Sinobacterium norvegicum: one gene and its partner. The protein of the gene in region 1 interacts with the protein of each later gene in a pairwise test. Links are inferred from orthologs where the notes say so. Each region holds a gene or a part of one and is shown in the gene's direction. Other genes may lie near its edges.

Evidence for each region.
Region 2: the proteins of L9P87_RS08510 (region 1) and recJ interact in binary tests that used the Escherichia coli proteins (3 or more experiments, as listed by UniProt). The link is inferred for Sinobacterium norvegicum from one-to-one orthologs.

What each region holds. Positions count from the first base shown.
Region 1 is NZ_CAKLPX010000001.1:1,890,048-1,897,822, reverse strand. What follows is about bases 2,531-5,435. They hold L9P87_RS08510 (DNA topoisomerase III), read left to right. Parts: upstream 2,531-2,972; coding sequence 2,973-4,898; downstream 4,899-5,435. Other genes in these bases: L9P87_RS08500 (hypothetical protein), read left to right, coding at 5,383-5,435; L9P87_RS08505 (DUF3820 family protein), read right to left, coding at 4,895-5,110; L9P87_RS08515 (tetratricopeptide repeat-containing sulfotransferase family protein), read right to left, coding at 2,531-2,807. Outside these bases: arginine ABC transporter permease ArtM, read left to right, coding at 1-197; L9P87_RS08520 (tetratricopeptide repeat protein), read left to right, coding at 346-1,257; more of L9P87_RS08515, read right to left, coding at 1,239-2,530; more of L9P87_RS08500, read left to right, coding at 5,436-5,748; L9P87_RS08495 (MFS transporter), read left to right, coding at 5,823-7,712; L9P87_RS08490 (Crp/Fnr family transcriptional regulator), read right to left, coding at 7,709-7,775.
Region 2 is NZ_CAKLPX010000001.1:1,001,669-1,009,412, reverse strand. The notes cover bases 4,454-7,327. They hold recJ (single-stranded-DNA-specific exonuclease RecJ), read left to right. Parts: upstream 4,454-4,957; coding sequence 4,958-6,697; downstream 6,698-7,327. Other genes in these bases: L9P87_RS04375 (SRPBCC family protein), read left to right, coding at 4,454-4,929. Outside these bases: site-specific tyrosine recombinase XerD, read left to right, coding at 1-283; L9P87_RS04390 (DsbC family protein), read left to right, coding at 410-1,156; L9P87_RS04385 (homoserine dehydrogenase), read left to right, coding at 1,440-2,747; thrC (threonine synthase), read left to right, coding at 2,846-4,240; more of L9P87_RS04375, read left to right, coding at 4,324-4,453. UniProt on the Escherichia coli protein: Single-stranded-DNA-specific exonuclease.

The sequences.
Region 1 (7,775 bases):
TTAAGGGAACCTCGTTGGCCAGCACCATTACAATCATGGATTTAATGGGTTATGCACAGCGTATTAATGCCCAGACCTATGACACCCTCGTGGTATTCTCGGTGGCGGGCGGTTTCTATTTGATGATAACTGCGGTGCTAACGCTTATCTTCAGACTGCTTGAGAAAAAGGCTTTGCGCTTCCAAACTGGCGGCTAGTCCACTCTCTTTAATGCTATCCCCTATATTTAGGGGTGTGATAGACTTCACATAACGATTATGGTTTGTCTCGTTTCTTCAGAGGCAAACCTTAGTGCTGCGGAGCAGTGCTGACATCGATATTAAGCATTAAGGGAATGAATCGATCATGCAGGGAAGACAAGTTATGCGCCCCGTTATTTATCTGACACTTCTTCTACTCGTGGCTTGCGGGCAATCCAACGATACCATAGAGAGCCAATTATCAACGACCGATAGGGCGGTGACGGTCAACACTACGCCTGCTGTTAGTGATGAAATGCAGGCCAAGTGGTTGAGCAGCTGCCGTCAGGCATTGCTGGAAAAGGATTTGGTGACAGCTAAGAAAGACTGCGTTAAGGCGTCGACCTTGGCGGGTGCCGAGGGTCAATTTCTATTGGCTGAACTTTATCTTCAGCGAGACTCAGAAACAGCGCGCAAGATGGCCGTTGACTACTACCGTAAGGCCTTGGCAGAAGATTATGTCGAGGCACAATATCGCATGGCGCAGCTGTTGCAGCAGGGTGTCTATATTGCAAGGGATGAGGCGAAGGCAATGGCGTTGCACAGCCTAGCCTGCCAGCAGCAGTGGGCGGCTTCCTGTAAAGATTTGGCGGTCAGCGCCATCGGTCAATACAATTTTGATGAGGCTGGCCAACTACTTGAGCGTGCCATCGCATATGGCAGCGTTCGCGCCTATTATCACAAAGGTTATATGTTGGAGTCAGGGAAGGCAGGCAGGCCAGATGTGGAGGCTGCCTACGGTTACTACAAAAAAGGCGCCGAGCAGGGTGATTCCCTCAGCCAGTATGCTCTCTATTGGTTTGGCTATACCGGCACCGTGGTTGAAAAAGATTACCAGCAGGCCTACACGTGGTGGATGCTGGCCAACGAGGGTGATTTAAAATCTACGGAGAACTGGCATCGACATACCCTATCGACTAATGGCCGAATTTTAAAAAACATGTTGTCCGACGATGAGATTGACATGGCTGTTGATGAGGCCAACAAATACCGTAGCGGCTATAGTTCGCTGGAATAGCCTAGTTCAATGAGTCGCTGTTTAAGCGGCTCTAGTTGCCGCTCGTAACGCCGCCAATTATTGATGTTGGCCTCGGACATTGGCTGTCTAACCTGACTGCTGCTGACCGTTCTAACAGGGCGGCTGTTGTGATGAAAATCCACGCAGTTCTGTTGCCACTCCAAGCCCAAAAAAGCCAAGAGTTCTGCGGTTGTCTGTTGCTGATTGGTGACCAATTGTTCGTATTGGATATGGTAAACCTTGCCGGGCAACACGGCATCCCAATGCGCCATGAGTTGGCGGTAACTGTGGTAATACTCCGCCAGTTCGTTGAAGTCGTAGCTATAGGCAATGCCCTGCTGAAACAGTTGTTTGAAGCAACCAAATAGGTTGTCCATCGGGTTGCGCTGCAGGTGAATAATCTTGGCATCTGGCAGAGCGAGATGAATCAAACCGATGGCCTCATAGTGACTGAGCCATTTGTCGGTAAACATTCTGCGCTGGCCAAGGTCATTGGTGGTCACTCGATACTGATGGCCAATTGCCTGCCAGTCCCGTTGTTTAAAGTCTTTGGCCCACTGCGGATAGGGCTGTTCGTTGCGGCTCTTTTGTAGATGCTCTGCCGTGGCATTGAGCAGGTCTGGGCGCTCATCCCCGGCGATGACATCGGAGTGAGAAGAGATGATTTGTTCCACCAGTGTGGTGCCGCTTCTGGCCATGCCGCAGACAAAAATCGGCGTGGTTGTCGATGATTCAGGCAGTGTGGCGGCTAATTGCTGTTGAAAGAACGTCTGATCGAAACAATGGATAACCTCATCGTGACGATTCAATTCTTCCTGGTGCTGGTAATTTAGCGTGTTTTTTTTGCGCTTGGCACCCAGTCTTAGTTGTTCAAATTCAGGTTCTGTTTGTTGTTGATGGCGATAATATTTTGCCATTGCGTAATGCAGTCTGGCGGCAGCATTATCGCCACACTGCGGGCTGTTAGTGAGTGTTTGCATTTGTGTCAGCAGTACAGGATTATCGCTGTGATCGAGGTCAGCTCGATTCCAATAAATTTCCGACAGTTTGGGATTGATTGCCAAGCCACGATCGAAGTTGGCCAGTGCGTTATCCAGTTGGCCAGACTCTTTCTGGATGATGCCAAGATGGTTGAATACCTGGGCGTTGCCCGGCGCGAGTTTCTGAGCCTTTAACAAAATAGCCTCTGCCTCGGTGTGGCGTTGTAGATGGCGCAGAGCGGTTGCCAAGCCGAGCAGGCAGGAAACCTGACGTGGGTGGCGCTGAACAGAAGCCTTGGCATGTAGTAGCAAATCATCGTATTGAGCTGCGCTGTCGAGGATGTCCGACATCATCAAGTCGACCTCGAGAAGGTCGGGCTGTTGCTGGTTGATCTGCAACAAGATGGCCTTGGCAGTGCTGGTCTGCTGTTTTTTTAAGTGTTGTTGGCAGAGGTGCAACGCCTGCTGGATTGACAGGGATATAGCCGGCCTCGGGCCAAGCTTTAGGGTGATCGATTTAGCGAGCTTTTTGGCATTTTTTTTGCTTTTGGAACGTCGGGGCGCGGGCATGAATAGTTCTTATGTCAGGAGGCGGAATAATGCTTAGCAGTCTAACTGTGTTGCTATAGAGCGGCAATAGCCTAAGGGGAGGCCCAGCCATCGAAAGGTCTGTACCAGCGGAATTGTTACAGTGAATAACTTGCAACATCTACTGTTGTTTTATACAGTTGTTTGATGAGACTCTTTATTGCCGAAAAACCAAGCCTAGGGCGCGCCATTGCCGACGTTCTGGCCAAACCTTTGAAAAAACAGGATGGCTGTATTTATTCTGCTGACGGTGACTGTGTCACCTGGTGTATTGGCCACCTGCTCGAACAGGCCGAGCCTGAACGTTATGATGCCAGCTTAAAAAAATGGTCTATTGACCGTCTGCCGATTATCCCTGAACAGTGGCAATTGGTACCGAAAAGCAAAACACGAAAACAGCTAAAAATTATTAAATCTCTAATTAAACAGGCAGATAGCATTGTGCATGCCGGTGACCCTGACCGAGAAGGTCAGCTTCTGGTCGATCAAGTGCTGGCTTACCACGGCGTTAAAGGGGCGCGCGCGAAAGGTGTTCAGCGCTTGTTGATCAGTGATTTAAACTCAATGGCAGTGCGTCATGCGATGACGAAGATGCGTGATAACAACGATTTCATTCCCTTGTCGACCTCCGCCTTGGCGCGCTCGCGGGCCGATTGGCTATACGGCATTAACATGACACGTGCCTATACACTACAAGGGCAAAAAGTCGGTTATCAAGGCGTACTATCGGTTGGCAGAGTACAGACACCGGTGCTCGGGCTGGTGGTCGAGCGCGATCGGCAAATACAGCGTTTTATCAGTAAACCGTTTTATCAAGTCGAAGCGGTGGTAAAGCAACAGGGTGGGCAGTCGCCATCATTTCGAGCGCGCTGGCAGCCCAGCAAGGCCTGCGACCCCTACCGTGATGAGCAGGGCCGAGTGCTGAATAAGGGGTTGGCTGAGAATGTCTGCTCGCGCATCAGCGGACAGGTAGCGCTGGTATCGAAACTCGATAAAACACTGAAAAAACAACCGCCACCATTATTGTTTAATTTGTCCGCACTACAAATCGAGGCGAACAAGCGTTATGCGATGACGGCACAGCAGGTGCTTGATAATTGCCAGCAACTTTATGAGCGTCATCAGCTGATCACCTACCCGCGCTCCGATAGCCGCTACCTGCCGGTGGATCAACACGCGATGGCCGGTCAGGTTAGTGGTGCTGTGGCAGCCAATATCGTTGAATTAAATTGCGTTGTTGATGAGGCAGATTTATCACTTAAGGGGCGGTGCTGGAACGACAGCAAGGTGGATGCTCACCATGCCATCATCCCAACCGCCAGAAAGCAAGACGTGTCAGCCTTAGACAAGCCTCTTAGACAGCTGTATGAATTAATTAGTCGCTACTATTTAGCGCAGTTCTTGCCGTCCTACGCGTTTAATGAAACCACCGTGGAGCTAGAGATAAGTGGTGGTGTATTTGTCGCCAAGGCAAGGCAGGAGGTAGAGCTTGGCTATAAAAAGGTGCTGCCAGATCGAGGGCATCAGCAGGAGCAAACCCTACCGGCGCTGGCTCAGGGAGAGATGTTGAGCTGTATTGATGCGAAGGTGTTGGAAAAAGCCACGGAGCCGCCAAAGCCTTATAACGATGGCACCTTATTGGCTGCAATGACAGGGATTTCCCGGTATGTCAGCAGCGATGCAATCAGAAAAATACTGAAAGACACCGATGGCTTAGGCACTGAGGCGACCCGGGCGGGTATTATTGAATTATTATTTAAACGCAGTTTCTTGCAGCGTTGTGGAAAAAATATTCAGGCGACAGAAGCGGGCAAGGGGCTGATTGCCAGCCTGCCGGTATCAGCGACCAGTGCTGATATGACGGCGCAATGGGAAGCGGCGCTGAATAGTATCAGTGAGAGAGAAAGTAGCTATAGCGGCTTTATGACGCCGCTGCAGCAATCGCTGTTTCCGCTGATTAAAGAGGCAAAAGCAACGCTGCCAACGGGGCTGAAAGGGGTTAAGGTGGCAAAACCTAAAGGTCGGAGGCGGTCGACGACGGCAAAAAAAATAACAAGATCAGCCCGCACCTAATGTTGTCTAAGCGGCTCCAGTACCGATTCAACGCCCTCGGTTTTAATTTCCAGCGTTAACTCCAGTAGTATGCCCAGCTCGCCGCTGGGGAAGCCTTGTTTGCGGAACCAGAGTAAGTATTCATCGGGGATGTCCATTAGGACTCTGCCTTGGTAACGCCCGAAGGGCATTTTCATATTGGCAATTTTGATTAGATGCTTTTTTTCAATCATAGTGTTTAGTCGCGCCGTTGAAAGCCAAATTTTTTAACCATTGTAATAGAAAGAGCAATAAACCGGTAATAATTTCCTGTTAAGCTGAGGGTGCTTTGTTATTTATTCTGCAAAAAAAATTAATTGGCTAACAGTTTAGCTATTGAGCGGTTGCACTCGCTATCGAATGGATATAATAATTCAAGCGTCGCAGTGATAATATTGATGGGCTCTGCTTGTTTTTACCTCAATAGTTTTTTGGCAGGAGTAGAGCAAAAATAGCGGAGGTTATATTGAATATTGAAGAAAGTAAAAGTCAGTTGTTGATCAATAATCAATATCAGCAGCTTAATTACTCGCTGTTGTTTATTCGCAATACACTGGAGCAACTAACGACACGAAATAATTATGCCTTAGTCAGTCAGTTGCAAGAAGAGTTTCGGGACGCGAGTGCCGCACTCGACGTTATTAAGGCCTGCAATAATGTTGAAACCTCCATCGATAACCTTGCCGATATAGTTTTGGTGTTATCCGCTGTTGCTGACTACCATCAGCTGCTGGTTGATGATTATCCCGCGTCGCCCTCTATTGCCCGGGTATTGGTGTTGCAGTTAAATAATATGATTTCGATCGATACCTCGCCCTATCAAGCCGCTTAATTAGAGTGGATTGTCATTGCACACACAGCAAATTCGATGCACGATAGAGCCTATTTGGCTAGGGATGCGTCATTGTGAGTGGACAATTTAAGCTGTTATCGGAACGTCGATTCTTACCGTTGTTTGTCACTCAGTTTCTGGGGGCATTTAATGATAACGTGTATAAAAATGCACTTATCGTCCTGCTGGTGTTTCAGGCCAGCAGCAGCCAGCAAGGCAGCCTGTTGGTCAACCTTGCCGCCGGCCTATTTATTCTTCCGTTTTTTCTTTTCTCTGCTTTATCGGGTCAGTTAGCGGACAAGTACGACAAGGCAGTACTCACACGAATAATCAAGGTCGCCGAGGTGGCCATCATGGTTTTGGCCAGTGTGGCGCTATATACCGGTGAAATATGGGCGATGTTGCTGGTGCTGTTTTTACTGGGCGCTCAGTCGACTTTTTTTGGGCCGATTAAATACTCATTGTTGCCCCAGGTTTTGTCCGAGCAAGAGTTGGTGGCGGGAAATGCACAGGTTGAAATGGGGACTTTTGTCGCCATATTACTCGGTACCATTTGTGGTGGATTGCTGGCTGGTCAACAGCAGGCTGTCTGGTTGCTGTCGCTGGTTATTTTAGCGGTGTCAGTGACAGGCTTGGTGGCCAGTTATTGGATTCCTTCGGCGCAGGCATCGGATCCAACGCTGTCTATAAAGGCTAATCCATTGACCGAAAGTGTTAAGCTGGTTAGCTCGATGCGCAGTAATCGTCCCATTTTCTTGTCGCTGCTGGCCGTTTCTTGGTTTTGGTTGTTGGGTGCGGCTTATCTGACGCAATTACCGGCTTTGAGTAAGGATTATCTTTCTGCCGATAATAACGTTGTCACCCTGTTGTTATGTGCCTTTACAATTGGCGTGGCTCTGGGTTCATTGCTGTGTGAAAAGCTGTCGGCGGGGGTGATTGAAATAGGCCTGGTTCCCTTGGGATCGTTAGGTCTTAGCTTATTTGGTGTCGATATATACTTTGCTATTAACAGCTATGACTTGCTACCTGTAGCCGGTGAGTTTGTCACCGCCGGCGAGTTTGTCGCTCACCCGCCATCGCTAAGAATACTCTTTGACGTGGCGATGTTGGGCGTCTTTGGTGGTTTTTACACGGTGCCTTTGTATGCCTATATTCAGTCGAAGGCAGACAAGGATGCCAAGGCCAGAACCATTGCCGCGAACAATATTTTAAATTCAATCTTCATGGTGGCCAGTGCTGTGCTGGCGATAGTTAGTCTGACATTATTGCCATTGACTATTGCTGACTTCTTCCTGCTGTTATCGATACTGAATATCATTGTCGCGTTATTTATTTATGGCCAGGTGCCCGACTTCACTGTGCGGTTTATCATCTGGATGCTGACCCATACGGTATATCGTGTCAGTCATAAAGGGTTACAGAACATACCTGGTGAAGGCGCAGCAATCATTGCCGCCAATCACGTCAGTTATGTTGATGCTTTGCTGCTGGGGGGCGCCGTTAGGCGTCCGATTCGCTTTATTATGTTCAAGCCTATCTATGATATACCGGTGTTAAATTATATGTTCCGCGTCGGTAAGGCAGTTCCCATTGTCTCGTCTCATGTCGATCGGCCAGCCTATGACAAGGCGATGGCTGATATCAGAGCTGGCTTAGAGCAGGGTGATTTGTTCTGTATTTTCCCAGAGGGAAAGTTGACCACCGATGGTCGTATGAATGAGTTTAAGACTGGTTTGCAGCGTATTGTTGAGACGACACCGGTACCAGTTATTCCGGTGGCCCTGAGTGGTTTGTGGGGGAGCTTTTTTAGTCATCGCGGTGGTCCAGCGTTGACCACGTTGCCCAAGCGTTTTTATTCACGGGTTGAGATCGCGGCCGAGCCCGCAATTTCCCCCCAGGCGCTTGATGTTGAGGCCTTGCAGCAACAGGTGGCGACCATGCTGACCACCTCCAGGCTTGGTTAATCGCCGTTGCTGCTAATAAATGCATCGAGGGCCAGCATGTCGGGAATAGTGATTTTTCCGTAG
Region 2 (7,744 bases), 890 kb from region 1 along the record:
GGCTGGCGAGGTTGTCTTTCCGAGCTCGCGGGGGCGGCAAATGACCCGGCAGACATTCTGGCATCGTATTAAGCGCTACGCGCTGGAGGCGGGCATACAGAAGAGCTTGTCGCCGCACACGTTGCGCCATGCCTTTGCTACCCACCTGCTCAATCACGGTGCCGATCTGCGGGTGTTGCAGCTATTACTGGGTCACAGTGACTTATCGACCACTCAAATCTATACCCATGTTGCCAAGGCGCGATTGCAGTCGCTGCATGATCAGCACCACCCTCGGGGTTAGCGATTGCTGTTGTCGTCACAGGATGATGTGATCTCGTTGGTGGGTGGCGGAACTAACGGTTGATTGGCGACTCTAATGCTATTAGGGTGATGCCAGTAAAACGAATTATTAATAAGTGAGTAGGATATGTTAAAGGCGGGTGTATTACAGGTTGTATTGATTGTTGCTGTGTTGATATCGGCGTTTTCGGTACAGGCGGCAGAGGCGGTGATCGATAGCGATCAGGTATTGGCCAGGATTAAGCAGTCGCGCCCCGATCTGCAATTTGGCGCAGTCGAGCAGAGCCCAATGAAGGATATCTACCAGGTGCAGATTGTGAATGGGCCGCTGTTATACATTAACCCGCAGGGAAGCCACTTTGTGGCCGGTGAGCTATTTGAGGTGGCACCAAGCGGCGTGGTTAACCTGACCGAAATGGCGCAAAACGCGCCCCGTAAGGCCTTGATGGCCGGAGTGGATAGCAAGGATATGATTATCTTTGCGCCAGCGGGTGAAACCAAGGCAACGGTGACCGTGTTTACCGATGTTGACTGTTACTACTGTCAGAAGCTGCATCAGGAAGTCCCGGCGTTGAATAAACTCGGTGTTGCCGTGCAGTATATGGCCTATCCCCGTGCCGGTATTGGCTCGGAGTCCTATAACAAGATTGCCAGTGCCTGGTGTGCCGATGATAAGCAGGAGGCGATGAACAAACTGAAGGCGCGTCAAAATATTGCCAAAAATGTCTGTGCCGACAACCCGGTGGCCGAGCAGTATGAGCTTGGCGGTCGGATGGGTGTCAGCGGTACGCCGGCGCTGGTGCTTGAGGATGGCAGTCTGGTGCCAGGTTATATGCCGGCCAACGAGCTGGCTAAGCGTCTCGGCATTCAGTAATCGTAACGACCGAGGCGGCCGTCGCAACTGCGGCGGCTTTTTTTTGTCTGTGAATTGCTGTTGATCGTCGGAACAGGGCTGCGGTCTTTGTCGCTATATCTTTAGTATTTACCGAGGCAAAAAGAGGGTACAATACGCTGCAAATTTTAGCTGTTTAGGTTGTGGCGGCGGTTGTGAGGCATTTTTTGACCTGTTTTAAGCCGGTTGCAGTCTAATAAACTATTAAAAATCAAATGACTTGCTAGTCATATGCACTATTTAGATGTTGATTGAGGATGATATTTTGAAACCAGTGAAAGTCGGGCTATGTGGCTTGGGTACTGTCGGTAGCGGTACTGTAAATGTGTTAACTCGCAACGCGGCTGAAATTGCAGCGCGTACTGGTTGTGAGGTTGTTGTTGAGCATATTGGTGCTCGCCGCGATAACCCCCATTGTGATACCTCAAACATGCAAGTCAGCCGTGATATTTTCGCCGTTGCAGAAGACCCCAATGTCGATATTGTGGTTGAGCTGATCGGCGGTTGTGACATCGCCAAAGAATTAGTGTTGAAGGCTATTGCCAACGGTAAGCACGTGGTGACAGCCAACAAGGCGTTGATTGCCTTGCACGGCAACGAAATTTTCGCTGCGGCAAAAGAACAGGGTGTCAGTGTTTGCTATGAGGCCGCTGTCGCCGGTGGCATCCCAATCATCAAAGCACTGCGTGAAGGTTTGGCTGGCAATAAGGTCGAGTGGTTGGCCGGTATTATTAACGGCACGGGCAACTTTATTCTGACCGAAATGCGCGACAAGGGACGTGCCTTCGAAGATGTGTTGAAAGAGGCGCAGGAGCTTGGTTATGCCGAGGCTGACCCTACTTTCGATGTCGAGGGTATCGATGCGGCGCACAAGCTGGTCATACTCGCCTCTATTGCCTTTGGCATTCCGCTGCAATTTGATAAGACCTATACCGAGGGCATTACTAAGATTGCCAAGGCCGATGTCGAGTACGCCGAGCAACTGGGCTACCGTATTAAACACTTGGGTATTGCCCGTCGTCAGCAGAACGGCGTCGAACTTCGCGTTCACCCGACACTGATACCCGAAAAGAGCTTGATCGCTAACGTTCACGGCGTGATGAATGCGGTGATGGTTGAGGCCGATGCTGTTGGTCCAACACTGTATTACGGTGCCGGTGCTGGTGCTGAGCCTACCGCCTCTGCGGTGGTCGCCGATATCATTGATTTGGCTCGTGGCATTGAGTCCGATGCCGATCACCGTGTGGCTGCGCTTGGCTTCCATGCCGATAAAATGATGGATACCGCTGTCGTCAGTGCCGAGCAGTTTGAAAGCGCTTATTACCTGCGTATGTCAGTCGATGACAAGCCCGGTGTGTTGTCATCTGTGGCACAGGTGATCAGCGAGGAAGGTATCAGCATCGAGGCGTTGATTCAGCAGCAGCCGGTCGATGGCGAAGAGACCGTACCGATGATTATTTTGACCAATAAAACAATCGAGAAAAATATGGACGCAGCGCTGCAAAAGTTGGCGCAGCTGAGCAGTATTCAGGGCGAGGTCGTCCGCATCCGTGTCGATTCGTTAGACGCTTAAGGCGTTAGTTAGCAAGCGTCATCATAGTTCCCGGCTGCGGCCGGATTAAAGAATGTAAAGCCTAAGCCTCCGCAAGGGCATAATAGACAAGGTGTAATATGCGATATATCAGCACACGTGGCCAGGCACCGGCCCTTGGTTTTGAAGATGTTTTACTGACCGGCCTAGCCCCCGATGGCGGCCTGTATGTACCTGAAAAGATGCCGACGTTTAGTCAGCAAGAAATCGCCGCCATGGCGTCGATGGAATACCCCGAATTGGCCTTTACCATTATGAAGCCGTTCATCGACGGTGCCATTGGTGATGAAGACTTTAAGCGGTTGATCGATGAAAGCTATGCCACCTTCCGTCACAAGGCTGTGGCGCCAATGGTGCAGCTGGGTAAAAACGAGTGGGTGCTGGAGTTGTTCCATGGTCCGACACTGGCTTTCAAAGATTTCGCGCTGCAGTTACTTGGCCGTCTGTTCGACTTCGTGTTAAAGCGTAAAGACGAGCGTGTGGTCATTATGGGGGCCACCTCGGGTGATACCGGCTCTGCCGCCATCGAGGGCTGTCGCAGCTGTAAGAATATCGATATCTTTATTCTGCACCCGCACAACCGCGTCTCCGATGTACAGCGTCGTCAGATGACCTCGGTACTGGAAGATAACGTCTTTAACATTGCCGTCGAGGGTAATTTCGACGACTGTCAAAACATGGTCAAGGCCAGCTTTGCCGATCAGTCATTCTTGCCGAACGGTCGTCGTCTAGCGGCGGTTAACTCGATCAACTGGGCACGCATCATGGCTCAGATTGTCTATTATTTTTGGGCTGGCCTGTCTGTTGGCGCGCCAGAGCGCAAGGTGGCCTTCAGTGTGCCCACCGGTAACTTCGGTGATATTTTTGCCGGTTACCTGGCCAAGCAAATGGGCTTGCCGATTAGTCAGCTGATTATCGCCACGAATAAAAACGATATTCTGCACCGCTTTATGTCGCAGAATAAATATGAGACCCATGGCTTGGAGCACACTCTGTCGCCAAGTATGGATATCATGATTTCATCAAACTTTGAGCGTGCGCTGTTTGAACTCAGCGGTAAGAATGCCGATAAGATTAATCAGTTCATGACCGACTTCGCTGCGGGTTCCGCTTCGATTGGTGATGACGCCTTTGCCAAGGCGCGAGAGTTGTTCGATAGCTATGCTGTTGATGACGCACTAACTGTCGAAACTATTCGCCGGGTCTATGAGGAGAGCGAGTATTTACTCGACCCACACAGTGCCATCGGTGTTAAGGCGGCGCGCGAATGTGTTCGCGACAGTGCCATCCCAATGATTACCCTGGCGACAGCGCACCCGGCTAAATTTGCCGATGCAGCCAAGGCGGCGGGTCAGGAAGATGCGCCGGCGCTACCACACCACATGGCTGATCTGATGAGTCGTGAGGAGCGCTATACGGTTAAGCCCGATGACTTGGCTGTTATTCAGCAGTTTATTGCAGACAGTCTAAAGTAACGGGATTGTCTGTTGCGCGGCAAAAACCACCGAGATAACTTGGTGGTTTTTTTTTATCAGAAAAATATAAAAGAGCAGTGATAATGAAAAAAATCGTGAAAGCCCTTGTCTTGTCTTTGATTGTCCTCATCTCTGTACTGGTGGTTGCGGCCAATACCGGTGAGGCGAAGCAACATTTGATCACCACCACCGTGGTGGTCGAACAGCCTATTGCTGAGGTTTGGCAGCAGTTACAGGACTTTACGGTGGCGCATAATTATGTGCCGAATATTGTCGATACTCAGGTGGTCAGTGAGCAGCTAACCGGCTTGGGGGCTTCACGTCAGGTGTATAACAGCGATGGCAGCTATATTGTTGAAACAATTATAGAGTGGCAGCCAGAGCAGGGTTTTTTGCTGGCTCTGGAGGAGCAGGGCGGACCGGTTAAGCCCTTTGTTTTTTCACAGTTCCGCTATGCCTTAGAGGGTATTTCCAGCGATCAAACCTGGGTCAGTTTCACCCTGTATTATCAGCTGCCCTGGGGCAATCTTGGCGAGTGGCTTAACCGCTATTTGTTGGTGGAATATCTTCAGCGCAGTCAACCAGCTATCGCTGCAGGATTCAAATATTTTTATGAGCAGAAACAGCCGGCCACCGATGAAGATCGTTCGGCTTACCAACGCTTTACCGATGTAACTCAGGTAGAATAGTTTTATATTTTTCATAAGAGTCAGCTAAATGAGCAAAACTGTCCGTCGCCGCAGCGCCGATGATAAGGCTATTGAGTCTTTGATGGCCGAGGGAGTAGAGCCCCTGCTAGCGAGAATCTATGCCAGCCGAAAAATCAATGCAACGGTTGAACTCGAGCGTCAGCTGGCAGGGATGTTAATGCCGGCGACTTTTAAAGGCATGGACTCAGCGGTTGCCATACTGGTCGAGGCAGTCGAGCAGCAGCGACAAATTGTCATTGTGGGTGATTACGACGCCGACGGTGCTACCAGTTCGGCCTTATCAATTCTGGCGCTGCGGGCAATGGGCCTGGCGTCAGTTACCTACTTAGTCCCTAACCGTTTTACCCACGGTTATGGCTTAACGCCACGCCTGGTCGATGAGGCCAAGGCGCTGGGTGCTGAACTTTTGATTACCGTCGATAATGGTATTGCCGCCATCGCCGGTGTCGAGGCTGCCCATGCGGCGGGCATGAAGGTGGTGGTCACCGATCATCACCTGCCCGGCGATACATTACCGGCTGCCGATGCCATTGTTAATCCCAGCCAGCCCGGCTGCGGCTTTGCCAGCAAGAATATTGCCGGCGTCGGGGTGATTTTTTATGTGATGGCGGCGCTGCGGGCGGCGTTGGTTGCGCGTGGCTGGTTCAGCAATCAGGGCATGGCGGTGCCTAATATGGCAGACTATCTCGATATTGTGGCGCTGGGTACCGTCGCCGATGTGGTGCCACTGGATAGAAATAATCGTATTTTGGTGCACCAAGGTCTGGCACGCATTCGAGCGGGTAAGGCGCGGCCGGGAATTTTGCATATTTTAGAGTTGGCCAAGCGTAGCTATCACCGTGTGGTGGCCAGTGACATGGGCTTTGCTATTGGTCCGCGACTCAATGCCGCCGGTAGGCTGGATGATATGTCGCTGGGTGTCGAGTGCCTGCTAACCTCTGATGCCATTCGTGCCGCTGAAATTGCCGCGGAATTAGATGGTTTGAATCAGGACAGAAAAAGCATCGAAGGCTCGATGCAGCAGGAGGCGGACCAGGCTCTGGCTCGGTTGCAGGTTGATGAGGCGGAACTGCCCTGGGGAGTCTGTCTGTTCGATAAGACCTGGCACGAGGGAGTGATTGGTATTCTCGCGTCGCGGATTAAGGATAAACATCATCGGCCGGTGATTATTTTTGCCCAGGGCGATGATGGCGGGGTCAAAGGCTCGGCGCGCTCGATTGCCGGCTTTCATATGCGCGATGCCATTGCCGCCATTGACGCGAAGAACCCGGGCTTGATTCATAAGTTTGGTGGCCATGCGATGGCCGCCGGTTTGACCATTGCGCCGGAAAACTACAACCTGTTCAGTCAGCTGTTTGATCAGCAGGCGCGCAACACCCTGGACGAGGACGAGCTACAGGCGGTGGTGCTCAGTGATGGCGAGTTGGGGCCGGAGCAATTTACTCTCGACCTGGCTCATCGTCTGCGTGAGGCTGGTCCCTGGGGGCAGCGCTTTGCCGAGCCGGTGTTCGACGGCGAGTTTACCCTGGTGCAGCAACGCTTGGTTGGTGGCAGTCATTTGAAGATGGTATTGGCGCCCAGTGGTTTCGATGGCATGTTAATCGATGCCATCGCCTTCAATATTGACCCTAAGCAGTGGCCAAACCTGGATGTTAACCGTGTGTCGCTGGCATATAAGCTGGATATCAATGAGTTCCGTGGTAAACAGACGGTGCAGTTATTGGTCGATTACCTCGCCGTGGCTTAAACATCCCTAGAGCTTTGTGGGATATTGGGGTAAAATCGGCTGTTTTCCGCCCGCTATAGGCTCAGCCTCTGGCGGCGTCAGCGGCTTGGAATTTTGGGCTGCCATCATATTATCTTTTGCGAGTGAATTATCCGATGTTAGAGGTCAACAGCCTAAGTAATGGTATTAAAGATATCCGTCAGCGTGCTGAAACGCTTAGGGGGTATCTTTGACTACGACAACAAGAAAGAACAATTAGTCGAAGTTGAGGCCGAGCTGGCCGAGCCTACCGTCTGGGACGATCCCGAACGTGCTCAAAAACTGGGTAAAGAGCGCTCAGACCTCGAGGCCGTGGTTAAGACCATCGATGATTTGACCGAAGGTGCCGATGATTTAGACGTGATGCTGGAGATGGCTCGCGAAGAAGACGATGCCGAGGCGCTCGAGAGTGGCTTGGAGGAGTTGGCCGACTATCAGGCCCAGCTTGAGAAGCTCGAATTTCGCCGGATGTTCTCCGGCGACATGGATGCCTCTAATGCCTACCTTGATATCCAGTCGGGTTCCGGCGGCACCGAGGCTCAGGACTGGGCTGAAATGATTCTGCGCATGTATCTGCGCTGGGGAGAGGCCAAGGGCTTTAAGACAACATTGGAAGAGTGCTCAGCTGGCGATGTCGCGGGCATCAAGAGCGCCACGATTCGTTTCGAGGGCGACTATGCCTTCGGCTGGCTGCGCACCGAAACCGGCGTCCACCGTCTGGTGCGTAAATCCCCCTTCGATTCGGGCAGTCGTCGCCACACCTCATTCAGTTCGGTGTTTGTGTCACCGGAAATTGACGATAATATCGAGATTGATATCAACCCATCGGACGTTCGCACTGACACCTACCGCGCCTCAGGTGCCGGTGGTCAGCACGTTAACAAGACTGACTCGGCGGTGCGTTTAACCCACGAACCGACAGGTATTGTGGCCGAGTGTCAGAGCCAGCGGTCACAGCATAAAAACCGTGATCAGGCGTGGAAAATGTTACGGGCAAGGCTGTATGAGCAGGAAATGCTTAAGCGTAAT